4 regions of the Streptomyces sp. NPDC057682 genome follow, and region 2 is predicted to be linked to each of the others. Evidence: riboswitches for the same ligand, from Rfam matches in the RefSeq annotation. Region 2 holds a riboswitch; each other region holds the start of a gene.

Region 1 (7,534 bases), on a different contig from region 2:
GCCTCGATGCAGGACCGCGCCGGGTCCGGCGGCACGAAGGGCGCGAACGCCCCGACGGCCGCAGGGACGGGCACGATGGGCGCGGCCGGCGCCGGAGCGGGTGCGGCGGCCGGGGCAGGCGCCATGGGCGCGGCGGACACCGACCGCACCGCGACCACCGGCACCGGGACCACCGCGGGCGCCGGTGCGGGCATGGGCACCGGCACGGGCACGGGCAAGCACCGCGACACCGCGGCGGCGGACACCTCCAGGCCGCTGGTCGGCGCGGGGGCCGAGCGGTCCGCCGGTGACCTCGGCGGCAAGGAGGAGATGATCCGCTCCGAGGAGCAGCTGCACGTCGGCACCGAGGAGTACGAGAGCGGCAGGGCCCGCCTCCACAAGTACGTGGTCACCGAGAACGTCACCAGGACGGTGCCGGTGACGCACGAGGAGGTGCGGGTGGTCCGCGAGCCGCTGCGTCCGGGCGACAAGGCGGCCCGGTCGGACCTCTCCGAGCAGGACGTGGAGGTCACGCTGCACGCCGAACGCGCCACCATGCGCAAGGAGACCGTGCCCGTCGAACGGGTGCGGATGGAGACGACCAGGGTGACGGAGCAGAAGGAGGTCTCCGCCGAACTGCGCAAGGAGCAGATCGACTACGCGGACGGCACCGGCAAGAGCGGGAAGGACATGCCGGGCAAGGACATGCCCGGCAGGGACACGGGCGGTGACCTGGGCAAGGGGCGGCACCGCTGACGACCCCACCGCGGCCACCGGCCGCCGCGCTCCGCGCTGACGCGGGGGCGGACCCGCACCGGGTCCGCCCCCGCGTCCCGTGCTCGCACCGTCCGGTCGTCCCTGCGGTCCTGCCTCTCCGCGCCGCCCCGGCTCTCCGGGCCGTCCTGCTTCTCCACGCCGTCCCGGCGCTCACACCGTCTGCGGCAGGAAGCGCACGGAGGGCCGGTTCTCCGGTCCCTCGGGCGTGACGACCGCCCGCACCCGGTAGACCTCGGCGATCAGTTCCTCGGTGACGACCTCGGCGGGGGTGCCGGCGGCGACCACCCGGCCCCTGCTGAGCACCGCGATCCGGTCGCAGAACATCGCGGCCATGTTGAGGTCGTGGAGCGCGATCACGGCGGTCAGCGGCAGGGCGGTGATCAGGGACAGCAGCTGGAGCTGGTGCTGGATGTCCAGATGGTTGGTCGGTTCGTCCAGCAGGAGTTCGCGCGGGCCCTGGGCGAGCGCGCGGGCGATCTGCACGCGCTGGCGCTCACCGCCGGACAGGGTGTGCCAGGACTGCGCGCGCCGCCCGGTGAGGCCGGTCCGCTCCAGCGCCGCGTCCACTGCGGCCTCGTCCTCGGGCGTCGGGGCCGACCAGGCGCGCCGGTGCGGGATGCGGCCGAGCCGTACGACGTCCACGACGTTCAGATCGGCCTCGGTGGCGGCGTGCTGGTCGACGACGGCGATGCGCCGGGCGGCCGCGCGCCGGCCGACGCGCGCGAGCGGATCGCCGTCGAGGGTGACCACGCCGGTCTCCGGGGCGAGCACCCCGGCCAGGATCCGCAGCAGGGTGGACTTGCCGGAGCCGTTCGGGCCGATCAGTCCGGTGGTGCCGCCGGGCGGCGGGGCGAGCGAGACGCCGTCCACGACGAGCCGGCCGCCCGCCCGGCGGGCCACCCGGTCGGCCCGCAGACCGCCCGGCTCCCCCGCGCTCACGGCGTCCGCCGGGTGCGGTGCAGGACCAGGACGAAGGCGGGGACGCCGATGAGGGCGGTGACGACGCCCACCGGGACCTCCTGGGGGTCGAGAACGGTACGGGCGAGGGTGTCGGCCCAGACCAGGAACACGGCACCGGCGAGCGCGGTGACGGGCAGCAGCCTGCGGTGCCCGGATCCGGTGAGCGCGCGGGCCGCGTGCGGCAGGACGAGGCCGACGAAGCCGATGGCCCCGGCCGCCGCCACCAGCGCGGCGGTCAGCAGCGCGGTCGCGCACAGCAGCACGATCCGGGTGCGTCCGACGCGGACGCCGAGGGCCGCCGCGGCGTCCTGGCCGAAGGCGAAGGCGTCGAGCGTACGGGCGTGGCCCAGACAGACCGCCAGGGTCGCGGCGAGGACCGCGGCGCACGTCCCGGTCTCGGTCCAGCCGACGCCCCCGAGCGAACCGAGCAGCCAGAAGAGCACGCCCCGGGTCTGCTCGGCGTCGGCTGCCGTCATCACGACGAAGGAGGTCAGCGCGGAGAAGAGCTGCATGGCGGCGACCCCGGACAGGACGACCCGGTCGGTGCTGCCACCGAGACTGTGGCTGAGCAGCATGACCAGGGCGAAGGAGCACAGGGCCCCGGCGAAGGCACCGGCCGACAGCGACACCGCTCCCCCGCCGGCCCCGAGGACGACGACGGCGACCGCTCCGGTGGAGGCCCCCGAGGAGACGCCGAGGACGAACGGGTCGGCGAGCGGATTGCGCAGCAGCGACTGCATGACCGTGCCGCAGACGGCGAGCCCCGCGCCGCACACCGCGGCGAGCAGCGTCCGGGGCATGCGCAGGTTCCAGATGATGCCGTCGCGGATCGGGGAGAGTTCCGGGGTGCCGAGGCCGAGGTGGGCTCCGACGGCGGACCAGACGTCGGCGACGGAGATCCGGGCGGGGCCGATCGTGACGGCGACGGCGACGGACAGGGCGAGCAGGAGCAGTCCGGCGGTCCAGCCCAGTCCGGCGCGCAGCGCCCGCCCCGCTCCGCGGACGGCCGGGCCGGCGGCCTCGCGCGCGGCCGCGGCCGGTGCGGTGCCGCTCATCCCGCGAGCCCGAAGGAGCGCAGCGCGGCCGCGACGCGTTCCACTCCCTCGACGGTGCGGATCGACGGGTTCATGGCCTGGCCGCTGAGCAGTACGTACCGCTTGTGGCGTACGGCGTCCATGGTCCGGGTGACGGGGTGGGACTCCAGGAAGGCGATCTTTCCGGCGGCGCTCTCGGCGGTCTGGGAGCGGCGGGTGAGGTCGCCGATGACCAGGACGGCCGGATCGCGGTCGGCGACGGTCTCCCAGTTGATCTGCGGCCATTCCTCGTGGGTGTCGTCGAAGACGTTCTTCGCGCCGAGTTCGCGGGTGATGATGCCGGGGGCCCCGCAGCAGCCGGCCAGGTACGGGGACGTGGAGTTGGCGAACCAGTACATCAGCGTGGTGCCGGAGGCGTCGACGGTCGCCGTGGCCTTCCGGATCCGTGCGCGGAGTGCGGCGATCAGTTTCTCGCCGCGTTCCGGGACGCCGAACACCCGGGCCAGTTCCCGTACTTCGGTGTAGACGCTGTCCATGCCGAGGGTGCCGGTACGCACCCCGTCGCCGTCCTTGCTGTTGTCCTTGGCGGTGCAGTCGGCGGGCGAGACGTAGGTGGGGACGCCCAGCTTCTCGAACTGTTCGCGCGGGGCGACGCCGCCCTTGGCCAGGGTGGAGGCGAAGGAGGCGCTGACGAAGTCGGGTTCCCGGTCCAGGACCTTCTCGGAGGAGGGCCGGTTGTCGGATATCCGGGGGACCGTGGCGTTGGCCTTCTCCAGGCCCTTCATCACCGGATCGGTCCAGGTGGCGGTCGCGGCCATCCGGTCGGCGAGGCCGAGCGCGAGCAGGATCTCGGCCGAGCCCTGGTCGACGGGGACGGCACGTTCGGGGGCGCGGTGCACGGTGACGGTGCGTCCGCAGTTGCCGAGGGTCACGGGGTAGCCGGCGGCGTCCCCGTTCCGGGCGGCGGGCGTGCGCCCTCCGGTGCCGCAGGCCGTCAGCAGGACGAGCGCGGCGGTGAGCAGGGCGGCGGTGCGGGCGTGGCCGGACAGGGGCGGCACGGAGTACCTCGTCGTCTCGGGGCCCATGCGCGGGGCCCGGGGTACGGACTCCGCGGCCCGGTCCGGACCGCGGGTGCCAGCAGGTCTTCGGACTCGGGTTCACGCGGACGGGGCGCCTTCCCGGGAAACCGTGGTCTCCCAGTGGCCGTGGCCCCGCCCGTCCCCCTCACCGCTGCGCGTCAGTTCCGGATTCGCACCGGATTCCCTGACTCCAGGCTGGAGTTCGACTGGCACCGGGCACGCTACCACGAGCTTCCGCGCAGCTCAGTGGCGGTGCGGGCCGGTGGCCGGGGAGCACGGCCCCCTGCCACCGGCCACCGCGCGGGCATCGGGACGCACCGGTCGCGGCAGGGCCCGCAGCTCACCGCCGGGGCGGTGGGCGGGATGCGCGACAAAGCGCCTCTGCCCGGTCACCCCTTGGGGCGAACCGATTCGCCACCGAAGCCGGGTGTCTCCTCGCGGAATGTCCCGGACAGGCCCGTCGGCGTCTCGGCGGACCGGGTGTTCCAGGAGGCCTCCGGGTCGTCGTAGGCGTCGGTGTACCGAGGACCCGCGATGGGCCAGTCCGCGAGGAGTTCGCCGGGCAGCGCGAAGGCCGCGGCCAGCTCCTGCAGATGGGGGGCCACGGCGGCGATCAGCTGCTCGACGGCGTCGGTCAGCCCTTCGACCTGGGCGGCGGTCAGCCGTCCGTCGGCGAGCAGGTCACCGCTGTTGCGGGCGATCCAGCGCAGGGCGAACAGCCGGGCCAGTTCGCCCAGCCGGTCGCGCGCCGGCCCCTCGGGCAGCTCCTCCAAGGCCTGCGCGTACGCCTCCGCCGCGTGGCGGTAGGCATGGGCCTCGACACCGCGCAGGGCGGGGCCGGACGCCGCGTTCCAGCGTTCCTTCGGGTCCTCGTGCGCCACCCGGGCCGTGCGGCCGGCCGCCCGTGCGAACCAGAGCTGTTCGATCCGCTCCAGCAGGGTGCCCAGGAAGCGGGGATCGGCGAGGTCGCCCGGCACCGGGAGGTCCGAGGGCTCCTGCCGGGCGCCCGTGACCGCGTCCATGAGGAGGCTCACGGCGGCGCGGGAGTGGATGGCCAGGTTGTCGCCCTCGGCGGTGATGGCGCCCTCGACCCCGGTGACCAGTTCGGTCATCCCGTTGTGCTCCAGCAGCCCCTGGGCGCCGCAGCGTTCACGGCTCTCGACGATCACGGAACGGGCCTGCCAGGTGATCCAGCCCTTGGCGACGTCGACCAGGCGCTCCGCCGCCGCGCGGTCGGCGGCGCCGGCCCGCTCCGCCCGCTCCCAGCGGTCGAGGGCGCGGCGGTGCAGCAGGCTCATCGCGAAGACGGTGGACATGGCCTCGGCGAGCGGGCCGTGGTGGCTGCGGTGGACCGAGACCGGGACGGGCGGGGCGCCGCGCCCGCCCGAGACGAAGCGGTGTCCGCCGTAGCGGACGGCGACGGCGAGCGTGGCGCGGGCCGAGCCCACCGCGCTGGCGCTCATACAGATCCGGCCGGCGGTGACCCGGCGGATGGAGACGAGGAATCGGCGCCTGCGGCCCTCGGTGTCGCTGCGGAACACCCGGTCCTCGCCGATCCGTCCCTGCACTCCGCCGAGCATCGCCCCACGCGGGACGAAGACGCTGTCGAAGGAGGTGAGGCAGTGGTCGACCGGGCTGCCCATCCGGGCGGGCAGCAGCCGCACCCGGATGCCGGGCAGGGCCCGGGTGGCGTCCGTGAGCGGGACCAGGAAGAGGAAGACGCCCTGGTCGACGCCCTCGACGACGAGCCGGGCGGCGACGAGCCCGGACTTGGGGCCGCCCGCCGGGCTGGTGTTCGGCATGAACTTCTGCGCACCGGCGTGCGGGGTGTGCAGGACGAAGCCGTCCCGGTCGGGGTCGTAGGCGGCGGTCGTCTCGACGGCGGCGGCGTCGTTCCCGTGCGCCACCTCCGTGCACAGGAAGGTGCCCATGCGGCGCAGCGCGAGGAAGTCCGAGAGATCGCGGGGGTGGTCGGAGTCGTGGTCCAGGAGGCTGCCGAGGAACAGGTTGTAGTGGATGCCCGCGACGGTGGCGAGCGCCGGGTCCACCGGGGCGAGCCATTCGTGCATGGCGGCCAGGGCGCGCGCGTCGCTCGCCGGGCGGGCGGCGCTGTCCAGGGCGTTGTTGAGGACGCGGAGCCGTCGGTGGGCGAGGGCGAGCCGTTCCCCGGGCGTGGGCCCGGGGGCCGGGCCGGTCGGGCGGCGAAACGGTTCGGTGGCCACGAGCCGCCGCCAGAAACCGTGTTCGCGGTGGGCGTCCGGGCCCAGGAGGACCCGGGTGAGCCGGTCCGTGACCGGCCGGGCCACGGCCTGCGCCGGACCCTCGGTGTCGAGAAGGGTGGTCATACGATGAAAACGAGCAGGAATCGGCCAGGACACCCGGAAACCTGCATAAGCGAGCGATTTCCGTACACCCGTGGGTGTCGGGTACCCTCCGCCCTCCGCCTCACCTGTTTGCAGCAGTCCGCCGCGCCCGCCGCCCGCCCAGGGCATCCCCTGGGTTCATGGAACGGGACCCCGACAAGCCGGACGCGGCGGGCGAGCACGCCGAACTCGAAGCGCTGCGCGTCCGGGTGGCGCAATTGGAGGCCGGGGCCCCGCGGAGCCACGGGCACCGCGTGCGCTCCTTCTTCGCGGTTCTGCTGGTGCTCGTGGCCGCCGTGCTCACCCCGCTGAGCATCGTGTCGAGTTGGGCGAGCGACGTCGCGGGGGACACGGACCGGTATACGGCGATGATGGATCCGCTCGCCTCCGACCCCGACGTCCAGGCGGCGGTGACCGACCGGGTCACCGCCGCGGTCATGGACCATCTGGATCTCGACGCGCTGCTGGCGGACGTGGCCCCCGCCGACCGCCCCGTCGTCGACAAGGCGCTCGGCAGGCTCGGCGATCCGCTCACGGCCGGGGTGACCTCGCTGGTGCGCGGCACGGTGGACCGCTTCGTCACCAGCGACGCCTTCGAGCAGGTCTGGCACGAGGTGAACGCGCGGGCCCACGCCTCCGTGGTCAAGGCCCTGACGGGGCAGGGCGGCGGGGCGGTGAAGCTGACCGACGACACCGTGACGCTCGACCTCGCCCCCGTCATCGACCAGGTCAAACAACGGCTGGTGGACCGGGGCCTGACGGTGGCGGGGAAGATCCCCGAGATCCACACCGACTACACGCTGCTGACCTCGGACGCGGTCGGCCGGGCCGAGAAGGGGTTCCGCGCCCTGCAGATCCTCGGGTTCTGGCTCCCGGTGGTGACGCTGGTGATCGCCGCGGGCGGGGTGCTGCTCGCGGTACGCCGCAGGCGGGCCCTGGTCACCGCGGCCCTGGCGGTCGCGACGGGTGCCGCACTGCTCGGCGTCGTGGTGTGGGCGGGGCGCGCGTTCTATCTCGACAGCCTGCCCTCGGACGTGTCGCAGCCGGCCGCGGGCGCGGTCTTCGACGCGCTGGCCGGATTCCTGCGCACCGGGGTCCGGCTGGTGGTGACGGTCGGCGTGGTGGTGGCGCTGGCCGCCTGGCTCACCGGCCGCGGCCGGGCGGCCACCCGGGTGCTGGCGATGTGGAGCGGCGGGATCGGCGCGGTGCGGCAGGCGGCGGGCTTCGCCGGGGGCCCGGTCGGGCGCTGGGTGCACCGGGCCCGGCGGCCGCTGAACTGGACGGTGGTCGTGGTGGCGGTCGCGGTGCTGGTGGCCTGGGACCGGCCGACGGGGCTGGTCAC
Region 2 (7,534 bases):
AACCGTGCTCATGCTCTGCTCCCTCTTTTCCGTGTCCGTATCGACGTGTCCGGCACAACGGTGTCCGTGCGTCCGGTATTCCGCCTGCCCATGTGGCCGCCCCGCACACCCATGGCCAGAATGGGCCCATGACATCTGCCTCTGCTGTGGAGCCCCTCGCGTACGACGTCGTGGTCATCGGGGCGGGCCCGGTCGGTGAGAACGTGGCGGACCGGGCCCGCGCCGCCGGACTGAGCACCGCCGTCGTGGAGTCCGAGCTGGTCGGCGGTGAGTGCTCCTACTGGGCCTGCATGCCCAGCAAGGCCCTGCTGCGCCCCGTCGTGGCCCGTGCCGACGCCCGCCGCGTCCCCGGCCTCGCAGAAGCGGTGCGGGGCCCGCTGGACACCGCGGCGGTGCTCGCCCACCGGGACGCCTACGCCTCGCACTGGAAGGACGACGGACAGGTCGCCTGGCTGGAGGGGATCGGGGCGGTCGTCCACCGCGGACACGGCCGTCTGACCGGCCCCAGGGCGGTCACCGTCACGGCCCCCGACGGCACGGAGCACCCGCTCACCGCCCGGCACGCCGTGGCCCTCTGCACGGGCAGCCGGGCTGTCGTCCCCGGCCTGCCCGGCATCGACACGGTCCGCCCCTGGACCAGCCGGGAGGCCACGAGCGCCAAGGCGGTGCCGGACCGCCTGGTCGTCGTCGGCGGGGGAGTGGTGGGCGTCGAGATGGCCACGGTCTGGGGCGCCCTCGGATCCCAGGTCACCCTGCTCGTACGCGGCCGGGGGCTGCTGCCCCGGATGGAGCCCTTCGCCGGAGAGCTGGTCGCCGAGGCGCTGAGGGAGGCGGGCGCCGACCTCCGTACGGGTGTCTCCGCCACCTCCGTACGGCGGGCCGCCCCCGACGGACCCGTTGTCGTCACGCTCGACGACGGGGAGACCGTCGAGGCCGACGAGATCCTCTTCGCCACCGGCCGCGCCCCGCGCACCGACGACCTGGGCCTCGAAACGATCGGCCTGGAGCCCGGCTCCTGGCTCACCGTCGACGACAGCTGCCGCGTCGAGGGCACGCCCTGGCTCTACGCGGTCGGCGACGTCAACCACCGCGCCCTGCTGACGCACCAGGGCAAGTACCAGGCCAGGATCGCGGGCGCCGCCATCGCCGCCGGGGCGCGCCGGGAGGGCGCGGGCCCCGACGCGTCCCCCTGGGGCCCGTACACGGCAACGGCGGACCACGCGGCCGTGCCCCAGGTCGTCTTCACCGACCCCGAGGCGGCCTCCGTCGGCCTCACGCTGGCCGAGGCGGAACGGGCCGGCCACCGCGTCCGCGCCGTCGACTACGACCTGGCGGACGTCGCCGGAGCCGGGCTGTACGCGGACGGCTACCGCGGCCGGGCCCGCATGGTCGTCGACCTCGACCGGGAGATCCTGCGCGGGGTCACGTTCGTGGGCCCCGGCATCGGCGAGCTGCTGCACTCGGCCACGGTCGCCGTGGCCGGGGAGGTTCCCATCGACCGGCTGTGGCACGCGGTGCCCGCGTACCCGACGATCAGTGAGATCTGGCTGCGGCTGCTGGAGACGTACCGGGACAGCTGAGCGGCGGTGTCTACCGGGGTGCGAGGGGCCGCCCGCAGCGCAGGTTCCACCGCCCCGGCCGGCCACCGAGTTCGGTCAGGGTGAGCGGCGGGACATCGAGCCGCCAGAACGCGGCCACCGGTAGGCCGAGCGCGTGGACGGCCGCGGCCCGTACCACGGCGGGTTCCGCGACCGCCAGCATCCGGTCCCGGGCGGCCGCCCCGTCGGCGGCCAGGGCGTCGAGCCAGGCCCCGGCCCGCGCGCACAGGGCGAGCAGCGACTCACCGCCGTGCGGAGCGGCTCCGGGGTCCGCGAGCCAGTCGGCCACGGCGTCGGGCTCGCGCGCGGCCACCGTGTCCAGCCGCTCCCCGGCCCAGCCGCCCAACTCCCAGTCCCGGAGAGCTGGTTCGACGACGCAGTCGATGCCGAGGGCGTCGGCGGTCGCGGCGCAGCGCCGGGAGGGACCGGCCACGTACCGGTCGGCGTCCGGAACCTGCGCGGCGGCCGCCCGCGCCTGCCGGACCCCGGCCGCGTCGAGCGGCCCGTCCCCGGCGAAACGCGCCTCGCGCAGCCCCTGGTTCATCGCCGGTGAGATCAACATCACCCGTACCGTCTCCACCGCTCTCCTCTCCCTGAACAAGGGTCACTCGCCCGTGCCCACCTTGGCATCCGGCCTCCCCGGCACCCCCTTCGGGCACCGTGGCGGTGCCCGCGCACAGGCTGTATCGTCGCGACGACATGACGAGGGTGTGATGGAAGTCCGGTGGGAATCCGGCACGGTCGCGCCACTGTGTACCCGCACGCGTGCGGGAAGTCAGACCCGGCACCTTCGTCTCAGGCACCACGATCGGGACGCGTGTTCCCCCAGGAGGTTCTGCCATGGCACACTCTGCTGCCCCCACCACCGGCGCACCCGCCATCACCCCCATCTCGCTGAAGGCCCTGGCCCCTTGGGCCGCCTTCTTCGGCATCCTCATGCTGGTCCTGCTCTACTTCGTCGGAGCCGAGCAGGGCGCCACCGCGCTCATCTCCGGCGAGGGCGTGCACGAGTGGGTCCACGACGGACGCCACCTCCTCGGTTTCCCCTGCCACTGATCCGGCCGCACCGTCCAGGGGACACCCATGAACTCCATATCCGTACGAGCCCTGTTGGTCCGCGGCATGCTGGCCGGCCTGATCGCCGGTGCCTGCGCCCTGCTGGTCGCCTACTTCCTCGGTGAGTCGCGGGTCGACGCGGCCATCGCGCTCGAAGAGGCGCACGCGCACGGCCACGACCACGGCGGCGGCGAGGAACTCGTCAGCCGCACCCTCCAGTCCACCGCGGGTCTCGCCACCGGCGTCCTCGTCTTCGGGGTCGCCGTGGGCGGTATCGCCGCACTCGTCTTCTGCTACGCGCTCGGCCGCGCCGGCCGGTTCGGGCCGAGGGCCACGGCGGCACTGATCGCGGGCGCGGCGCTGCTCGCGGTGTACGTCGTGCCGTTCCTGAAGTACCCGGCGAACCCGCCGGCCGTCGGCAACCCCGACACCATCGGAGAGCGCACCACGCTGTTCTTCCTGATGGTCGCTCTCAGCGTGCTGCTGGCCGCGGCGGCCGTCATCATCGGCAGACGGCTGGCCCCGCGCCTGGGCAACTGGAACGCGAGCATCGCCGCGGGCGCCGGCTATGTCCTGGTCATCGGCCTCGCGTACGCCTTTCTCCCCTCGTACAACGAGGTGGGCGGGGACTTCCCGGCCTCACTGCTCTGGGAGTTCCGCCTGGCCACGCTGGCGGTCCAGGTCACCCTGTGGACCGCCTTCGGCCTGGTCTTCGGCGCTCTGGCGGAACGGCTGCTCGTGCCGTCCCCGGACCGCGAGGCGGCCCGGAAAGGCAAGGCGAACCGGACGGCGGCCATGACCGGCTGACGCCCGACCGGACGCGGAAGGAGCCCGCCGGACCGTTCCCGGCGGGCTCGTTCCGTTGATCGGGTGTGTTGATCGGGCGCGTTGAACGGATCTGTCGGACGGGTGCGCGGGACGGGTGCCCCGCTCAACCGTGGTCGTCGACGCGGCCGTCCCAGTCGACCCGGTAGTGCTTCAGCCGCTCGTCCTGCTTCACGAACCGCATGCCGGCCGCGGTCATCACGTGCTGGGACGCGGTGTTGTCGAGGTCGGTGTCCCCGTGCACGCAGACGACGCCCTGTTCCCGGGCGAACCGGAGGAGGGCGCGCAGCGCCTCGGAGGCGTACCCCCTGCCCCGTACGGAGGGGACGAGCCCGTATCCGACCGTGACGTGACCCCGGCCGTCCGGCGCCCCGTGGAAGCCGATGCCCCCGACGACCAGCCCGTCCGCGCGGAGCCGTATCGCGTACGAACCGAACGGTGTGGGGTCACCGCTCGTCGCGCAGTCGGCGAGGAAGCGGGTGGCGGCGGCACGCTCGCCGGGGGAGGGGAAGCCGGGGGCCCACCGTTCCCCGGCGGCGGGGCCGCCCGCCGCCACCCGCTCGGCGTCGGCGACGGTCATCGGACGGAGCAGCAGACGCGCGGTGGAGAGATCGTTCATGCCGGTGGCGTATCACGCGCAGGGCCGGGCCCGCACCCCAATAGAAGGGGGGAGCGGGCCCGGCCCGGCACCGGAGGTGCGTCCCGTCACGGGCCGGGGCCGGGGCGCCGGACACGCCCGGGACCTCAGGCGTCACCCTTCGACGGGAAGTCCCCGGCGAGCGCGGCGGCCATCCGCAGATGGGTGTCGGCCTCGGCCTGCCTGCCCTGGCGCTCCAGCGTGCGTCCGAGCATCAGCCGGGCGTACTCCTCGACGGGGTCGCGCTCCAGGACGGCGCGCAGTTCCGTCTCGGCCCGGACGAGGCGCGCCGAGTGGTAGTAGGCGCGGGCCAGCAGCAGCCGCGGCGCGACCTGCTCGGGAACCTCGTCGACGAGACCGGTCAGGATCCGGGCGGCGGTGGTGTACTCCTTCGCTTCGAAGAAGAACAGGGCCCGCTCCCAGCGCTCGGCGGCGGTGCCGAACTCGTAGTAGGCGTCGCTCATGTGACCCCCTCGGTCGAAGGCGGCGGCCGGGCCGGTCCCGTACCTGTCCGTACGCCACAACACCGATAGATGGTTTAACATTCCACTAAATATTCGGCGTGGATTCCAGCCTGCCGGAGTCGCACGGGAATAGGTTGAGCGCCATGAGCAATCTCGATCGCCAGGCCGCACTCTCCGTCTGCGGAGGGAGGGGCTTCGTCGTCGCCGAGCCCGTACGCGAACTCCTCACCCCGCGCCACGTCCGGCTCGGTGAGTCGACCGAGGTCCGCAGACTGCTGCCGAACCTGGGCCGCCGCATGGTCGGCGCCTGGGCCTTCGTCGACCACTACGGCCCCGACGACATCGCCGACGAGCCCGGGATGCAGGTGCCGCCCCACCCGCACATGGGACTGCAGACCGTGAGCTGGCTGCACGAGGGCGAGGTCCTCCACCGCGACAGCCTCGGCAGCCTGGAGACGATCCGTCCCCGCGAACTCGGCCTGATGACCTCCGGCCGCGCGATCAGCCACTCCGAGGAGAGCCCCCGGCAGCACGCCGCCCTGCTCCACGGCGCCCAGCTCTGGGTCGCCCTCCCCGACGCCCACCGCGACGTCGAACCCCACTTCCAGCACCACACGGACCTGCCCACCGTGGTCGCCCCCGGCCTCACCGCCACGGTCATCCTCGGCACCCTCGACGGCGCCACCTCCCCCGGCACCGCCTACACCCCCATCGTCGGCGCCGACCTCGCCCTCACCCACGGAACCGAGGCCCGGCTCCCCCTGGACCCCGACTTCGAGTACGCCGTGCTCTCCATGTCCGGCGAGGCCGAGGTCGACGGCGTCCCCGTCCTCCCCGGCTCCATGCTCTACCTCGGCTGCGGCCGCACGGAACTCCCGCTGCGCGCGGAGTCCGACGCGGGGCTGATGCTGCTCGGCGGCGAGCCGTTCGAGGAGGAGATCATGATGTGGTGGAACTTCGTGGGCCGCACCCAGGACGAGATCGCGCAGGCGCGTGTGGCCTGGATGAACGGTGATCGGTTCGGCACCGTACATGGCTACGACGGCGCTCCGATCCCCGCGCCCGCCCTGCCGCCGGTGCCGTTGAAGGCGCGCGGTCGGGTGCGTTGACCTGCTCTTTCCCTTCGGTGGGGGTTCTCGTCACCCGTGGTCACGTGCGGGCGGAGGAGGGCCTCCACAGGGGGAGACGGAGGGGGCCTGGTCCTGGGCGTTCGCGTATGGCTGCGTGGTCATGTGTGACCTTGTTCGACCAGGTGTGTCAGGACGGATGCTGACCTTTTGCTGACTTTACTGACTTCCTGTCAGGTATGAGTCGAGTGCCGCTGTCGATGTCCCTCGCTGGTGGGTGCAGGAGGTTGGCAGCCTGGCGATGGCCGTGTCGGCCCTACGCGCGATCGAGGACACCTGTGCCGTGCTCATGAGGTGCGGTGCATGGGTTCGAGAGCGGCTTCCATGCCGTCGAGTTCACCTCGCAGCAGGCAGGCACGGGAGAGGTCCACGTATGCCTGCGTGGAGATGAGCGGAGGCCGATGATCTACCTCCGACCTTGGCCGCCACGGTGCGCTCGGTGTACGCCCGGCCGAATTCGAAGTACTTCAGAGCCTCGACAGGCGGCGGAGGCGGGCGGCGGGCCGGGGCGACGTGGATGAACCTGATCAACGCGTGCGGCTCAAGGAGTGAGGAGGTGGACGGCGGGGAGATTCCCGGCCTGTGCGGCATCCCGGTCGACGCTCAGCCCCGTGTACGCGCCCAGCGCGGTGAACACCAGGGCGGGCAGGCGCGCGCCGTGCTGTTCGTAGTAGACGGTCACCTCGTCGGCGGTGGCGTCGGGGATGGAGGGGAAGACGGCACCGGCGGCGGTGAGCGCCGCGTCCAACGCCGACGCGTGGCCGGTGGTGGTGCCGAACTCTGCGCGCCGTATCACCTCGTCGCCCTCGACGTGCAGGATCACGGCGGGCGGGCTGTACAGGTTCCGGCTGGCGCACAGGATCTCGTCACCCGGGCCGGGCCTCATCGAAGGGACACGGCGGAACCCGGTTGCCCAGGTCGCGGCGTGGTGGTTCTCCAGCACGTACGTCCACTCACCCTCGCTGCCGTACATCGCGTAGGCGTATCGGGTGGGGTCGTGGCCGGGCGGGGTGGTCTGGCTGCGCAGTTCGTTCAGCGGGGTGCGTGCGGCGAGCTCATCGAGGTCGGCCCCGAGGTTGATGAGGAACTCGTCAGGGTCGATGCCTCGGGCGACGGTGAGGGAGATGCCGCCACGCATTCCGGGGACGGGCGTGGCGGTGTGGGCGTGAGCGCCTATCCAGGTAAGGCCGTTGGGCATGGAGGGGGGTCCTTTCGCTGGTGGGGTGGGGTCGAGCTCGGCCTCGCGCTTTCTACGGTCGACTCACCGCCGGCGCTCGCGAGATCATTCTCGGCGTAGCACGGTGAAGTAGTTGTCTGCGGAAGAGTTCCACAGGCCAGGACTGAGGGTGAGAACGGTGGCATGGCGGGTTCGTGCGACTGCCACGGTCATCCGGTCTTCTGGAGTGATCGAGCAGCGCCAATAGATCACCTCGGACCCGGTCTCGGGGCGTGGGGCGGGCTCCTCGACCCGACTCGGGAGTGGCAGGTCCGGCCGGTCCCAGTCGAGCCGGAGCCCAGGGGCTTTGAGCGCTGGCCCAGGCATCAGGGTGCCGTCCGGGTACTTGCCACGAGCGCGGTGGTACTTGAGTGCGTAGGTCACGGTGCCGCCCGCTAGCTTGCACCGCCCGTAGCTCCGGGGCGGCCGGGCCGCCGTGGTCCTCTTCATCTCCGCACCCCTGCCCCACCTTCCGATGAGGTACGGGCCAGATGCATGAGTACACGTACTCAGATCCCAGCCCAAGGTTCGAGTGGATGAATTCGCTTCTCCGACAACGTAGTTCGGCGAACCACTGACGGGACTGCGCCCACAGGAATGCAACAGCAACG
Region 3 (7,534 bases), on a different contig from region 2:
TCACCGCCTCCTCGGCCCAGGCCGACGGCTGCTACACCTGGACCCGGACCCTGCGGCCGGGCGCCACGGGCAACGACGTCGTCCAGCTCCAGATCCGGGTGGCCGGATACCCCGGCTACAACTCCGTGCTCGCCATCGACGGCTCCTACGGGCCCGCCACCACGGCCGCCGTCAAGCGCTTCCAGGCCGCCTACGGACTGGCCGCCGACGGCATCGCCGGCCCCGCCACGCAGTCCAAGATCTACGCCCTCCAGGACAACGACTGCACCCCGGCCCACTTCACGTACGCCGAGCTCAACCGGTGCAACAGCACCTGGTCGGGAGGGGCCGTCGCGGCCGGGACGGCCAAGGCCAACGCGCTCAGCACCATGTGGAAGCTGGAGGCGCTGCGCCACGCCCTCGGTGACCGCCCCATCAACATCAACAGCGGATTCCGCTCCACCTCGTGCAACAGCGCGGTGGGCGGTGCCTCCAACAGCCGCCATCTGTACGGTGACGCGGCCGACCTCGGCGGGATCGCGTTCTGCACCCTCGCCAAGCAGGCCCGCTACCACGGCTTCCGGGGCATCCTCGGCCCCGGCTACCCCGACCACAACGACCACGTCCACGTGAACCAGGGCCCGACGCACCACTGGTCGGCGCCCAACTGCGGCATCTGACGCAACGGAGGGGCCCGCCGGACATCCGGCGGGCCCCTCCCGTGCGGCCGGCCTCAGGCCGCCTCGGTGAGCCCGTCCGGCCCGCGGAAGGTCCTGCGGTACGCCTGCGGGGTCGTCCCGAGCGCGCGGACGAACTGGTGGCGCAGGGCCGCCGCGTTCCCGAAGCCCGTCCGCCCGGCGATCGTGTCCATCGTCTCGTCGGAGGTCTCCAGCAGATGCTGGGCCAGCAGGACCCGCTGGCGCAGCAGCCAGCGGTAGGGCGTGGTGCCGGTCTCCTGCTGGAAGCGCCGGGCGAAGGTGCGCGGCGACATATGGGTCTGGGCGGCCAACTGCTCCACGGTCATCTCCTGTTCGAGATGGCGCTCCATCCACGCCAGCGTCTCGCCGACCGTGTCGCAGCGGTCGCGGGGCAGCGGGCGCTGGATGTACTGCGCCTGGCCGCCGTCCCGGTGCGGCGGCACCACCATGCGGCGCGCGATCGTGTTGGCCGCGGCCGGGCCGTACGCCTGCCGGACCAGATGCAGACAGGCGTCGATGCCGGCGGCCGTGCCGGCCGACGTGATGACCGGCCCGTCGTCCACGTACAGCACGTCCGGCTCCACCCGGGCGCGCGGGAAGCGCTGGGCCAGGACGTCCGCGTGCTTCCAGTGCGTGGTGCAGCGCCGGTCGTCGAGCAGCCCGGCGGCGCCCAGCAGGAACGCCCCCGAGCAGACGCTCAGCACCCGCGCGCCCCGGTCCACGGCCCGCCGCAGCGCGTCCAGGACCTCCTCGGGGAAGTCCCGGTCGCCGAAGCGGCTGCCGGCCGGGACCGCGATCAGATCGGCCTCCTCCAGCCGGTCGAGGCCGTACGGGGTGTGGATGGTGAACCCCGCGTGGGTGCGCAGTTCGGGGCCCTCGGCGGAGACCACCGCGAAATCGTGCACCGGCAGTCCGTCGTCGCTGCGGTCGAGTCCGAAGATCTCGCACAGCACGCCGAGTTCGAAGGGGTGGACGTCGTCGAGCATCAGGGCGGCGACATTGTTCAGCATGACCCCAGTGTGGCAGTAATTCGATGCTCCATGACAGTCCTGCCACTGACGCTCCGGCGCGCGAGCGACGACAGTAGAGACATGAACGCAATCACGAACATCCTGGGCATATCCGCCGTTATCGTCCTCGTTCTGGCCCCCGCCCTCCTCGGCATCGCCCGCGAGCGGCGCATCGACCACGCCCTGCGCGAGGCGGAACGAAGCCGCGCCACCGAACCCCCCGGAACGGCGGACGCCGCACGGCCGGTGGCGGCCGCACGGCGTCCGTACGTCAGAAGCTGGGCGCGCGTCTGAAGGCCCTAGAAGTCGTCGTCGAACCCGACCGTGCCCTCCACCGCCACCTGGTACGCCGAGGGGCGGCGCTCGAAGAAGTTGGTCAGCTCCTGGACGCCCTGGAGCTCCATGAAGGAGAACGGGTTCTCCGAGCCGTACACCGCCGGGAAGCCCAGCCTGGTCAGCCGCTGGTCGGCGACGCACTCCAGGTACTGGCGCATCGAATCGGTGTTCATCCCCGGCAGCCCGTCCCCGCACAGATCACGGCCGAACTGCAGCTCCGCCTCGACGGCCTCCCGCAGCATGGCGGTGACCTGCCGCTCCAGCTCCTCGTCGAAGAGCTCGGGCTCCTCCTTGCGGACCGTGTCCACCACCTCGAACGCGAAGTTCATGTGCATGGTCTCGTCGCGGAACACCCAGTTGGTGCCCGTGGCGAGACCGTGCAGCAGCCCGCGCGAACGGAACCAGTACACGTAGGCGAACGCACCGTAGAAGAACAGCCCCTCGATGCACGCCGCGAAGCAGATCAGGTTCAGCAGGAAGCGGCGGCGGTCGGCCCGCGTCTCCAGCCGGTCGATCTTCTCGACCGAATCCATCCACCGGAAGCAGAACTGCGCCTTCTCCCGGATCGACGGAATGTTCTCCACCGCCGCGAACGCCGCCGCCCGGTCGTCCGGATCGGGCAGATAGGTGTCGAGCAGCGTCAGATAGAACTGGACGTGCACGGCCTCCTCGAAGAGCTGCCGCGACAGATACAGCCGCGCCTCGGGGGAGTTGATGTGCTTGTACAGCGTCAGCACCAGATTGTTGGAGACGATCGAGTCCCCCGTCGCGAAGAACGCGACCAGCCGGCCGATCATGTGCTGCTCACCCGGTGAGAGCCGGGCCAGATCGGCCACGTCCGAGTGGAGGTCGACCTCCTCGACCGTCCAGGTGTTCTTGATCGCGTCCCGGTAGCGCTCGTAGAAGTCCGGGTAGCGCATCGGCCGCAGGGTCAGCTCGAAGCCCGGGTCCAGCAGGTTCTTGTGGTCGTCGGTGCTCACTGGCAGGCCTCGCAGGATTCGGGGTTTTCGAGGGAGCAGGCGATTGCGTCCGCGTCCGGCGCCGGCGCCTGCGCGGGGACGGCGGCGCCGGAGGCCGCACGCGCGATCCGGGTCGCCGGACGGGACCGCAGGTAGTACGTCGTCTTCAGCCCCTGCTTCCAGGCGTACGCGTACATCGAGGAGAGCTTGCCGATCGTCGGCGTCTCCAGGAACAGGTTGAGCGACTGGCTCTGGTCGAGGTACGGCGTACGGGCGGCCGCCATGTCGATCAGGCCGCGCTGCGGGATCTCCCACGCCGTGCGGTACAGCGCCCGCACCTCCTCGGGGATCCAGGCGAAACCCTGCACCGAGCCGCTCGCCTCGCGCAGCGCCTCACGGGTCCGCGCGTCCCAGACGCCGAGCGCCTTCAGCTCCTCCACCAGATAGCCGTTGACCTGGAGGAACTCACCGCTGAGCGTCTCGCGCTTGAACAGGTTGGAGACCTGCGGCTCGATGCACTCGTACACCCCGGCGATCGAGGCGATCGTCGCGGTCGGCGCGACGGCCAGCAGCAGCGCGTTGCGCATCCCGGTCCTCGCCAACCGGGCGCGCAGCGCCTCCCAGCGCTCCGGCCAGGCCGGCTCCGTGACGTAGTGGTCCGGGTGCAGCACACCGCGGGCGGCACGCGTCTCGGACCAGGCGGGGAGAGGGCCGGAGCGCTCCGCGAGATCGCACGACGCCTCGTACGCGGCGAGCATGATCCGCTCCGAGATCCGGGTGGACAGCGCACGGGCCTCCGCGGAGTCGAAGGGCAGCCGCAGCTTGAAGAAGACGTCCTGGAGCCCCATCGCGCCCAGCCCCACCGGGCGCCAGCGGGCGTTGGACCGGGCGGCCTGCTCGGTCGGGTAGAAGTTGATGTCGACGACCCGGTCCAGGAAGGTCACGGCTGTGCGGACGGTGGCGTCCAGCCGCTCCCAGTCGATCGTGCCGCCCTCGACGAACGCGCCCAGGTTGACCGAGCCCAGGTTGCAGACGGCCGTCTCGCCGTCGTCGGTGACCTCCAGGATCTCGGTGCACAGGTTCGAGGAGTGCACCACGCGGCCCGGCTCCGCCGTCTGGTTCGCGGTCCGGTTGGAGGCGTCCTTGAACGTCATCCAGCCCTGACCGGTCTGGGCCAGCGTCCGCATCATCCTGCCGTACAGCTCACGGGCCGGCAGGGTCCTGCGCGCCAGGCCGCGGGCCTCAGCGTCCCGGTAGGCCGCGTCGAACTCCTCGCCCCACAGGTCCACCAGTTCCGGCACGTCCGAAGGCGAGAACAGCGACCAGGCGCCGTCCGCCTCCACCCGGCGCATGAACTCGTCCGGGATCCAGTGCGCCAGATTGAGGTTGTGCGTGCGCCGCTGGTCCTCGCCGGTGTTGTCGCGCAGCTCCAGGAACTCCTCGATGTCCGCGTGCCAGGTCTCCAGGTAGACCGCGGCCGCGCCCTTGCGCCGGCCGCCCTGGTTCACCGCCGCCACGGAGGCGTCGAGCGTCTTCAGGAACGGCACGATGCCGTTGGAGTGCCCGTTGGTGCCGCGGATCAGCGAACCCCGGGCGCGGATGCGGGAGTACGGCAGACCGATGCCGCCCGCGTGCTTGGAGAGCCGCGCCACCTGGTGGTAGCGGTCGTAGATCGAGTCCAGCTCGTCGAGCGGCGAGTCCAGCAGATAGCAGGACGACATCTGCGGGTGGCGGGTGCCGGAGTTGAAGAGCGTGGGGGAGGAGGGCAGATAGTCCAGCCGGCTCATCAGCCCGTACAGCGCGGCGACCTCGTACAGCGCGCGCGCCGATTCGTCCTCGGCCAGTCCGGCGGCGACCCGCAGCATGAAGTGCTGGGGCGTCTCGACGACCTGGCGGGTGTGCGGGTGGCGCAGCAGATAGCGGCTGTGCAGGGTGCGCAGCCCGAAGTAGCCGAAGCGGTCGTCGGCGCCCTCGGCGAGCGCCCCCTCCACCAGCGCGTCCAGGGCGTCGGCGTGCCGGGCCACGAACGCGGCGGTGCGGTCCGCGATCAGTCCCTCGCGGTGGCCCACGGCGACCGAGGCGGAGAACGAGGTGGCGCCCTGCCCGGCCGCCTCCCGGGCGATGGCCAGGGTCAGCAGACGGGCGGCGAGCCGGGAGTAGGCGGGGTCCTCGGAGATGAGCCCCGCGGCGGCCTCGGTGGCCAGCGACCGCAGTTCGGCCTCGTCCGCGCGGGCGCTGCGGCCGCGCAGCGCGGCGGCGGCGACCCGTCCGGGGTCGGTGTCGGGCAGATCCGCGGTGAGCGCGGTCAGGGTCCGCAGCAGCGCGGCCCCCGGTCCGTCGTCCGTGGTTTCCGTTGACTCGGCCGCTGAGACCGGATCGGCTGGCGCGATGGTCACCTGGTGCTCTCCCTCGCTCGGCTCGGGGCCGTCGGGTGCGCGGGGGCAGCCGGGCGGAGCGGGGCCCGGACAGGGCGGCACTCCGTGCGGCGTCCACCGGCCCATCCACGAGGCCCGGACGTCTGGGCGCCCGGTTCGGTCGAGCCGGGCGCGCTGTCGGCAGGTCCTCGGACTGGAGGTGCGCGAAAGCACACCGAACACACCGTTGCGGGACAGTTCCGGATTCGCACCGGATTCCCCTGCGGCGACAGCGAGCATGAGCATACATGTGGGGGCCGCCGGATGAGGCAGCCCCCACATGTTGTGTCGTACGCGAACTCAGACGGAGGAGCGCAGCTCCAGCCGGTAGGTCAGCAGCTTCAGATCGTCGATCGGAGCCCAGTCCCGCTCGGGGGTGCGTACGAAGCCGAGGCGTTCGTAGATCCGGTGCGCGCCGCGCATGGTCGACTGGGTCGACAGGACCAGTCCCGTGACGCCTTCGGTGGCCCGTGCGCGGGCGACGCAGGCCCGTACGAGTGCCTCGCCCGCACCGGCCCCGCGCGCCTGCCGGGCGACCGCCAGCATCCGGAACTCCGCCTCGTCCGGCCGCGCGATGTCCGCCCAGGGGTTGCCGGGCGGCGCGTACGTGACCCCGCCCAGCACCCGCCCTCCGGCGTCCGCGGCCACCAGCACCTCGGCCTCGGCGGCCCGCCGGGCCACGTCGCGCAGCTTCAGCAGATACGGATCGCCGGTGCCGAAGTCCAGCAGATCGTCACCGAGATAGGCCTCGGCGGTGATCTCGCCGAGAAGGGCGTGCTCCGAGGGCTCGATCGGCCGGATCGTCATGTCCATGAGCGGAGTGTGCCCCACACCCCGGCCCGGTCCGCAACCGGGTTTCCGCGCCGCGCGCGAACGGGCCGCCGCGCCCCCGGCCCACGGGGGTGCGACGGCCCGTGACCTGGTGTCAGTGGCCGCCCGGCGCACCGGCGGTGGCCGGCGGGAGCACCTCGGTCACCCCCGGGTCGCCCGCGTCCGCGGTGTAGTCCTCCGGGGAGGTCTCGTCGACGCCGGCGGGGGCCTTCAGGGCGTTCAGCACGAACGTGAGGACCACCACGACGACGACGTTGAGCACGAAGGCGGTGAGACCGATGTAGCCGATCTCGCCGAGGCCCGGGATCTCCTTGGAGGAGCCGCCGAAGTGCTTCTGCGTCGGGCTCGCCACCCCGTACGCGGCGGCGGTGCCGTAGATCATGCCGACCGCCCAGCCGGCCAGCAGCGCCCAGCGGTGGAACCAGCGGGTGAAGAGCCCGCCGACCAGGGCCGGCATGGTCTGGAGGATCCAGATCCCGCCCAGCAGCTGGAAGTTGATCGCGACCGTCTTGTCCATGGTGAGGACGAAGGCGAGGGCGCCGACCTTCACCAGCAGCGACACCAGCTTGGAGACCTTGGTCTCCTGCTCGGGCGTCGCGTCGGGCTTCAGGAAGTCCTTGTAGATGTTGCGGGTGAACAGGTTGGCCGCCGCGATGGACATGATCGCGGCGGGCACCAGCGCGCCGATGCCGATGGCGGCGAAGGCCACGCCCGCGAACCAGTCCGGGAACATGTTCTCGAACAGCTGCGGGATCGCCAGCTGGCCGTTGTCCACCTTGACCCCGGCGGCGATCGCCATGAACCCGAGCAGGGCGAGCAGGCCCAGCATCAGCGAGTACAGCGGCAGGATCGTGGTGTTGCGGCGGATCACGTCACGGCTGCGGCTGGAGAGCGTCGCCGTGATCGAGTGCGGGTACATGAACAGCGCCAGCGCGGAGCCGAGTGCCAGCGTGGCGTATCCCCAGTGCCCGGCCTCGCCCGGGGCCAGCGCCCCGGTCGGCTTGCCGCCGGGCGGCCCGGCGAACTTGTCCGCGGCGGCGGAGAAGATGTCGTCGAAGCCGCCGAGCTTGATCGGGATGTAGATGATCGCCACGGCGATGACCAGGTAGATCAGCCCGTCCTTGACGAAGGCGATCAGTGCGGGCGCGCGCAGCCCGGAGGAGTAGGTGTACGCGGCGAGCACCGCGAAGGCGAGCAGCAGCGGCAGGTCCTTGACGAACCAGTTGGTGTTCTCGCCGCCGCCGACGCCCATCACGTCCAGCACCGCCTGGATGCCGACGAGTTGGAGCGCGATGTACGGCATGGTC
Region 4 (7,534 bases), on a different contig from region 2:
CGGTCTGGCCCTGGGCGGCGCGGACGGCCAGGGGCCGCAGGACGGAGGGGACGCCCCGGGCCGCGGCCAGGGCGCGCAGGGTGACGGCCCAGTCCAGGACCGGGGAGTCGAGGACCAGACCGCGGATCCGGTCCCGGAGCGCGGAGTTGACACTGGCGTGCAGGGCCATGGCGGCACCGGTGGACCAGCCGTGCAGGACGACCTGTTCGGCGCCGTAGCGGACGGCGAAGCGGATGGCCGCGTCCAGGTCGCGCCATTCGGATTCGCCGAGGTGGGAGAGGCCGTCCGGGGAGCGCGGGGCGTCCGGGTCGCCGCGGTAGCCGAGGCCGAGCACCGGGAGCTGCTGCCCGTGCAGGAAGCCCAGCACGTTGAGAGGGTGCGCGCGGGTGGTGCCGATGCCGTGCACCGCGATCACCCAGGTGGCGCGGGACCCGGGGACGAACCAGGCGGGCAGTCCGCCCAGCTCGCCGGGGATCTCGACCTCGCGGAAGTCCAGGCCCAGGGCCTCGGCGGGGTCGCCGGTGTGGACCTCCGGGGTGATGTGGACCTTGGCGCCGGGGACCAGAACGCCCCGGTCGACGCGCTCCAGCCGGCGCACGACGGTGTCGGCCGCCTGGCGGGCCTGGTCGAGCACCGGTCCGACGACGGCGTGGACGTCGTCGCCCGCCAGTCCGTAGGTGCCGGGCCGCAGCGAGGCGAGGGACCGGGTGAGGGTGACCTGTCCGGCGGCCGTGGCGTGCACGGTCAGACCGCGGTCGGCGGGAAGGGGTCGTCCGGACGGCGCCCCGAGGGCGGCGTCGCTGGCGAACCGGCCGGCCGCGACCGCGGCCGCTCCGGCGCCGAGGATGGTGGTGACGGCCGCTGCCGTCGCTGTTGCCGGGCGCACGGCATCAGTCTCCGGGGCTCCCCCGGGCCCGGCCACCGGACGGGGGCCGTCCGGTGGCCGGGCCGTATACGGGAGGGTCCGCGCGACGGGGGCGGGGAGCGTCGGGGACGGGTCCGCCGCACGGGGCCGGGGCGGCCGGGGGCGCGGTCCGCCGCACGGGGCCGGGACCGGTCAGCGAGGGCGCTGTCCGTATCCCTTCAGGGCCTCGCCGACCTCGGCCAGTTGCCCGGGGGTGAGCAGGGCCGGGGTGCGGCCGGGGACGGAGCTGGCGGTGAGCCAGAGGTGGCAGAGCCATTCCAGCTGGGCGGTGCGGTCGTAGGCCTCGTCGAGGGTGGCGCCGTAGGTGACGGTGCCGTGGTTGCCCAGCAGACAGCCGGAGCGGTCGCGCAGGGCCAGGAGCATGTTCTCGGCCAGCTCCTCGGTGCCGTAGCGGGCATAGGCGGCGACCCGGACGGGGCCGCCGAGCATCGCGGAGGCGTAGTGGAGGGAGGGCACCTCGGTGACCAGGGTGGAGACGGCGGTGGCGTGGACGGCGTGGGTGTGCACGACGGCGGCGGCGTCGGTGTTCCGGTAGACGGTGAGGTGAAGGGGGAGTTCGCTGGTGGGGGTCAGTTCGCCGTGGGTCCGCTTGCCTTCCGGATCCACGGCGGTCAGATCCTCGGGGCGGAGCCGGTCGTAGGGCACTCCGCTGGGGGTGACGAGGATCGTGTCGCCGACCCGCGCGGAGACGTTTCCCGAGGTCCCGACGACCAGCCCCTCGGCGGCGGTTCTGCGGGCGGTCGTGACGACCGCGTCCCAGGCCGCTTCGATCGATTCGCGCCACGCATCGCTCATACGAAGATCCTTTCAACGGATGAGCGGCCTCGTGCCGCCCCCTCCCGCGGGCCCGCGCCCGGCCCCGAATTCTGGGCCCCGCACGGCCCGTAACGGAATCCCGCCTCCGTCCGGCGGACGAAGAGGGCGGCCGGGCTCCGCTTGGAGTCACCGCAAAGCCCTGCCCAGTTCATCTTCCGTTCACCCAGCTTGCCTACGGTCCACGTGCCAATGACGTCGAACGATTGCCTGGGTAAATGGAACACATCACGCTGCTGCTCGCGATTGTGATCGTGACAGCTCTAGTGTTCGATTTCACGAACGGTTTCCACGACACCGCCAACGCGATGGCCACGACCATCTCGACCGGCGCCCTCAAACCCAAGACAGCGGTGGCCATGTCCGCCGTTCTCAACCTCGTCGGCGCGTTCCTGTCGGTGGAGGTCGCCAAGACGATCTCCGGCGGGATCATCAATGAAGACGGGCTCAGAACCGAGGTCATCTTCGCGGCGCTCGTCGGCGCCATCCTGTGGAATCTGCTGACCTGGCTGGTCGGCCTGCCCTCCAGTTCCTCCCACGCCCTGTTCGGCGGCCTCATCGGCGCCGCGGTGATGTCCGCGGGCTGGTCCTCCGTCGACGGCGGCACCGTCGTCACCAAGGTGCTGCTCCCCGCGGTCGCCGCCCCGATCGTCGCCGGTGTCGCCGCGCTCCTGGCCACCCGGCTGACGTACCGGATCGGCGGGCGGATCCAGGGCGAGGCCCAGGAGAAGGCCACCGCCAAGGGCTACCGGGCGGGCCAGATCGCCTCGGCCGGCCTGGTCTCCCTCGCCCACGGCACCAACGACGCGCAGAAGACCATGGGCATCATCACCCTCGCCCTGGTCACCGGCGGTGTCCTCTCCCCCGGCTCCAACCCGCCGGTCTGGGTGATCGTGAGCGCCGGTCTCGCCATCGCGATGGGCACCTACCTCGGCGGCTGGCGCATCATCCGCACCATGGGCAGCGGGCTGACGGAGCTCAAGCCGCCGCAGGGCTTCGCCGCCCAGACCAGCGCGGCCACCGTCATCCTGGCCTCCTCGCACCTCGGCTTCTCCCTCTCCACCACCCAGTCCTGCTCCGGCGCCGTGATGGGCGCGGGCCTCGGCCGTCAGGGGGGCGTGGTCCGCTGGTCCACCGCCACCCGGATGTTCGTCGCCTGGGGCCTGACCCTGCCGGCCGCCGGTCTGGTCGGCGCGGGCGCCGAGTTCGTCACCAAGCAGGGCACCTGGGGCGTCGTCGTCGTGGCGGCGCTGCTGGTCGCCGGCTCCGGCGCGATCTGGGCGCTCTCGCGCCGCAAGCCCGTCGGCCACGACGATGTCGCCCCGTCCGGCGCGCAGTCCGCGCCGGACGCCGAACCGGCCGGAGTCGTGACCACCGCCATCGCGGCCGTCAGCCCGCCGCCCACGCTCGCCGCCCAGCCCGACCTGTCGGCGACCCTCCCGTCCCCGGCCGCGCCCGTCGCCGCCGACCCGGCCCGACCCGCCACGGTGTAAGGACAGACACATGCACATCGACTGGGCAGCACTCGGCACCGTCTTCGGCGTCTCCCTCGTCACCACCGTCGCTCTCGTGGGCCTGTTCACCCTCGGCATCGTCGGCCTCTCCAAGCAGCCGGAACCGGCCGCGCGGGGCGGCGCGGCGGGCGGTTCGGTCCTGCTGGCCCGCGCCGGCGGGTACGTCTGCTTCGGACTGTGCGCGGCGGCGGTCGCGTACGGGATCTATCTGATCGTCGCCTGAGGGCCGTACGCCCTCTCCGACCCCCACCGGGCCGGGCACCCTTCACGGGTGTCCGGCCCGGTGTGTGTCCGCCCACACCGCGCCCCCGCAGGTCAACGGCAAGTTGACGGGTGTTCGCGGAGCGTGGTGGACTGCCGGAGCCATTACGGCGACAGCAGAGGAAGCCGGTGCGAATCCGGCGCGGTCCCGCCACTGTCACCGGGGAGCGGTCTCCCCTCTCGGAAGTCACGGTCCACCAGGACCGGAAGGCCGGGAGACCGCGGATCCGGGAGCCAGGAGACTCTGGTCGCCGTCTCGTCGAACCAGGGCGCGGACCCTGAGTGAGGACATATCGCCATGCCCGGCCCCGTCGCGACCCCTTCCCCGCCGCTTCCCCGTACCGGGGCCCGCCGAGGCGCCACGGCCGGCTGACCCGTGCGTGCCGATCGCGTCTTCGCGTACGGCGCCACGGCCGGGATGATCGGCGATCTGCTGCTCGGTGACCCCCGCAGGGGCCATCCGGTGGCCGCCTTCGGGCGGGCCGCGGCGGACGTCGAACGCCTGCTGTGGCGCGACCACCGGGGGTGGGGCGCACTGCACACCCTGGTCTGCGCCGGCGGCGCCGCCGGGGCCGCCGCACTGGCCTCCCGCGCCCTGCGCCACCACCCCGCCGCCTCCGTCGCCCTGACGGCGGCCGCCACCTGGTCCGTCGTCGGGGGCACCTCCCTGGGCCGCGAGGCGCGGGCCATCGGCGGCGCGCTGGCCGCCGGGGACATCGAGGGGGCCCGGGAGCGGCTGCCGCATCTGTGCGGCCGCGACCCGCAGTCCCTGGACGGTCCGCAGATCGCCCGCGCGGTGGTGGAGTCCGTCGCCGAGAACACCTCGGACGCCGTCGTCGGCGCCCTGGTGTGGGGGGCGCTGGGCGGAGTCCCCGGGCTCGTCGGTTTCCGGGCCGTCAACACGCTGGACGCCATGGTGGGCCACACCTCGCCCCGCTACCGGCGCTACGGCTGGGCCTCCGCCCGTCTCGACGACGTGGCCGGCTGGCCCGGCGCCCGGCTGACGGCCCTGCTCGCCACCGCCGCCGGAGGGGCGCCGCGTGCGGCGGTCCGGGCCTGGCGGGCGGACGCCTCCCGGCATCCGAGTCCCAACGCGGGCCCGGTGGAGGCCGCGTTCGCGGGGGCGCTCGGCGTACGGCTCGGCGGCACGCTCGCCTACGGCGGCCGGGTCGAGCACCGTCCCGTGCTCAACGGCGCGGCGGGCCGGGCGGTGGAGACCGCCGACATCGCACGCGCGGTGCGGCTCTCGCGCCGGGTCGGCACGCTGGCGCTCGGCGTCGGCGTCGCGGCCCGGCTGGGCAGCGGGCTCGTCGCCCGGCGACTGGCCCGGGGCCGTACCTCCCCCTCCCCCACGGCCGGAAGGAACCGGACATGAGCGGCGGACTGCTGGTCGCCGGGACCACATCGGACGCGGGCAAGAGCGTCGTCACGGCGGGCATCTGCCGCTGGCTGGTGCGCCGGGGCGTGAAGGTGGCGCCCTTCAAGGCGCAGAACATGTCGCTGAACTCCTTCGTGACCCGTGAGTGCGCCGAGATCGGGCGGGCCCAGGCCATGCAGGCGCAGGCCGCCCGCGTCGAGCCGACCGCCCTGATGAACCCGGTGCTCCTCAAGCCCGGCGGCGACCGCTCCAGCCAGGTGGTGCTGATGGGACGCCCGGTCGGCGAGATGAGCGCCCGCGGCTACCACGGAGGCCGGCAGGAGTCCCTGCTGTCCACCGTCACGGACTGCCTGGAGCAGCTGCGGAGCACGTACGACGCGGTGATCTGCGAGGGCGCCGGCAGCCCGGCCGAGATCAATCTGCGCCGCACCGACATCGTGAACATGGGCATCGCGCGGGCGGCCCGTTTCCCGGTGGTGGTCGTCGGCGACATCGACCGGGGCGGGGTCTTCGCCTCGTTCTTCGGGACGACGGCGCTGCTCTCGCCCGAGGACCAGGAGCTGATCGCCGGGTATCTGGTGAACAAGTTCCGCGGCGACGTCTCGCTGCTGGAGCCGGGGCTCGACATGCTGCGGGAGCTGACGGGCCGGCCGTCCTACGGGGTGCTGCCCTTCGCGCACGGTCTGGGCATCGACGAGGAGGACGGGCTGCGGGTGTCCCTGCGCGGTGCCGTACGCGAGTCGGTGGTGGCCCCGCCGCACGGGGAGGACGTCCTGCGCGTGGCCGTGTGCGCGGTGCCGCTGATGTCGAACTTCACCGATGTCGACGCGCTGGCCGCCGAGCCGGGCGTCGTCGTGCGGTTCGTGGACCGCGCGGAGGAGCTGGCCGACGCCGATCTCGTCGTCGTGCCCGGCACCCGGGGCACCGTGAAGGCGCTGGCCTGGCTGCGCGAGCGCGGACTGGCCGACGCGCTGCTGCGACGGGCGGCCGAGGGCCGTCCGGTGCTCGGGATCTGCGGCGGCTACCAGATCCTCGGGACACGGATCGAGGACGAGGTGGAGTCGCGCGCCGGGCGCGTCGAGGGGCTGGGGCTGCTTCCGGTCCAAATCCGCTTCGACCGCGAGAAGACCCTCGCCCGGCCGTCCGGCGAGGCGCTGGGCGCCCCGGTCGAGGGGTACGAGATCCACCACGGCGTCGCGGACGTGCGCGGCGGCGACCCCTTCCTCACCGACGGCCGGGGCCGCCCGCTGGACGGCTGCCGTTCCGGCTCCGTCTGGGGCACCCACTGGCACGGCTCGCTGGAGAGCGACGCCTTCCGGCGCGCCTTCCTCACCGAGGTCGCACGGGCCTCGGGGCGCCGTTTCGTCCCCGCCCCCGGCACCTGTTTCGCCGCGCTCCGCGAGGAACAGCTCGACCGCCTCGGCGATCTGATCGAGGAGCACGCGGACACCGACGCGCTGTGGCGGCTCATCGAGTCGGGCGCGCCGTCCGGGCTGCCGTTCGTTCCGCCGGGTGCGCCCGCATCCCCCGCCCAGGAGGTCATGTGAGTACGCCCTACCCCTTCACCGCGATCGTCGGACAGGACGACCTGCGCCTCGGGCTGCTGCTCAACGCGGTGAGCCCGGCCGTCGGCGGAGTCCTCGTCCGGGGCGAGAAGGGCACCGCCAAGTCCACCGCCGTCCGGGCGCTGGCCGCGCTGATGCCCGAGGTCCGTGTCGTCCCCGGCTGCCGGTTCTCCTGCGCCCCGGACGCCCCCGACCCGGCGTGTCCGGACGGCCCGCACCCCTCCGGGACCGGCGTGGCGCGGCCCGCCCGCACGGTCGAACTGCCCGTCGGCGCCTCCGAGGACCGGCTCGTCGGGGCCCTGGACATCGAACGGGCGCTGGCCGAGGGCGTGAAGTCCTTCGAGCCGGGGCTGCTGGCCGAGGCGCACCGGGGGATCCTCTACGTCGACGAGGTCAACCTCCTCCACGACCATCTGGTCGACCTGCTGCTGGACGCGGCGGCGATGGGCGCGTCGTACGTGGAGCGCGAGGGCGTCTCCGTGCGGCATGCCGCGCGGTTCCTGCTCGTCGGCACGATGAATCCGGAGGAGGGCGAGCTGCGCCCGCAGCTGCTCGACCGGTTCGGGCTGACCGTGGAGGTCGCCGCGTCCCGGGACACCGACCTGCGGGTCGAGGTGGTGCGGCGGCGGCTGGCGTACGACGACGATCCGGCGGGTTTCGCCGCCCGGTGGGCGGACGAGGAGGCGGCGCTGCGGGAGCGGATCACGGCCGCGCGGGCGCTGCTGCCGGAGGTGCGGCTGGGCGACCGGGCGCTGCGTCAGATCGCGGCGACGTGCGCGGCGTTCGAGGTCGACGGGATGCGGGCCGACATCGTGATGGCCCGGACGGCGACGGCGCTGGCCGCCTGGGCGGGGCGTACGGACGTGCTGGCCGAGGACGTGCGGCAGGCCGCCCTGCTGGCGCTCCCCCACCGCCGCCGGCGCAACCCCTTCGACGCGCCGGGGCTCGACGAGGACAAGCTCGACGACACGCTGGAGGAGAACGGCGGCGGGGACGACGATCCGGAGCCGGACGGCCCCGGTGGCGGCGGCCGGCCGCCCCGGGGGGACGGTCCCGACACGCCGCCGGAGCCCGGGGC

What was found. Region 2 has a riboswitch for cobalamin ahead of ACFVDM_RS10190 (CbtB-domain containing protein). Riboswitches for the same ligand answer to the same signal wherever they lie in the genome.
Region 1: linked by a shared signal. The riboswitch ahead of ACFVDM_RS06785 (ABC transporter substrate-binding protein) and the one ahead of ACFVDM_RS10190 (CbtB-domain containing protein) in region 2 are both predicted to bind cobalamin.
Region 3: linked by a shared signal. The riboswitch ahead of ACFVDM_RS08530 (ribonucleoside-diphosphate reductase subunit alpha) and the one ahead of ACFVDM_RS10190 (CbtB-domain containing protein) in region 2 are both predicted to bind cobalamin.
Region 4: linked by a shared signal. The riboswitch ahead of ACFVDM_RS33525 (cobalamin biosynthesis protein) and the one ahead of ACFVDM_RS10190 (CbtB-domain containing protein) in region 2 are both predicted to bind cobalamin.

Annotation. Positions count from the first base shown of each region.
Region 1 covers NZ_JBHVIN010000003.1:346,400-353,933, forward strand. The annotation lists gene ACFVDM_RS06770 (PRC and DUF2382 domain-containing protein) at 1-735, shown strand, start outside; gene ACFVDM_RS06775 (ABC transporter ATP-binding protein) at 907-1,695, opposite strand; gene ACFVDM_RS06780 (FecCD family ABC transporter permease) at 1,692-2,771, opposite strand; gene ACFVDM_RS06785 (ABC transporter substrate-binding protein) at 2,768-3,835, opposite strand; cobalamin riboswitch at 3,869-4,055, opposite strand; gene ACFVDM_RS06790 (acyl-CoA dehydrogenase) at 4,219-6,174, opposite strand; gene ACFVDM_RS06795 (hypothetical protein) at 6,333-7,534, shown strand, end outside.
Region 2 covers NZ_JBHVIN010000005.1:72,743-80,276, forward strand. The annotation lists gene trxA (thioredoxin) at 1-12, opposite strand, end outside; gene ACFVDM_RS10180 (dihydrolipoyl dehydrogenase family protein) at 129-1,580, shown strand; gene ACFVDM_RS10185 (histidine phosphatase family protein) at 1,591-2,160, opposite strand; adenosylcobalamin (AdoCbl) riboswitch at 2,300-2,393, shown strand; gene ACFVDM_RS10190 (CbtB-domain containing protein) at 2,439-2,654, shown strand; gene ACFVDM_RS10195 (CbtA family protein) at 2,682-3,461, shown strand; gene ACFVDM_RS10200 (GNAT family N-acetyltransferase) at 3,586-4,098, opposite strand; gene ACFVDM_RS10205 (tetratricopeptide repeat protein) at 4,224-4,580, opposite strand; gene ACFVDM_RS10210 (pirin family protein) at 4,724-5,689, shown strand; gene ACFVDM_RS10215 (hypothetical protein) at 6,249-6,905, opposite strand; gene ACFVDM_RS10220 (hypothetical protein) at 6,990-7,534, opposite strand, start outside.
Region 3 covers NZ_JBHVIN010000004.1:213,459-220,992, forward strand. The annotation lists gene ACFVDM_RS08510 (D-Ala-D-Ala carboxypeptidase family metallohydrolase) at 1-659, shown strand, start outside; gene ACFVDM_RS08515 (helix-turn-helix domain-containing protein) at 713-1,687, opposite strand; gene ACFVDM_RS08520 (hypothetical protein) at 1,769-1,981, shown strand; gene ACFVDM_RS08525 (ribonucleotide-diphosphate reductase subunit beta) at 1,987-2,943, opposite strand; gene ACFVDM_RS08530 (ribonucleoside-diphosphate reductase subunit alpha) at 3,000-5,378, opposite strand; cobalamin riboswitch at 5,519-5,649, opposite strand; gene ACFVDM_RS08535 (GNAT family N-acetyltransferase) at 5,697-6,209, opposite strand; gene mctP (monocarboxylate uptake permease MctP) at 6,322-7,534, opposite strand, start outside.
Region 4 covers NZ_JBHVIN010000023.1:58,290-65,823, forward strand. The annotation lists gene ACFVDM_RS33505 (alpha/beta hydrolase) at 1-886, opposite strand, end outside; gene ACFVDM_RS33510 (class II aldolase/adducin family protein) at 1,058-1,720, opposite strand; gene ACFVDM_RS33515 (anion permease) at 1,957-3,231, shown strand; gene ACFVDM_RS33520 (hypothetical protein) at 3,242-3,475, shown strand; cobalamin riboswitch at 3,632-3,758, shown strand; gene ACFVDM_RS33525 (cobalamin biosynthesis protein) at 3,890-4,888, shown strand; gene ACFVDM_RS33530 (cobyric acid synthase) at 4,885-6,438, shown strand; gene ACFVDM_RS33535 (putative cobaltochelatase) at 6,435-7,534, shown strand, end outside.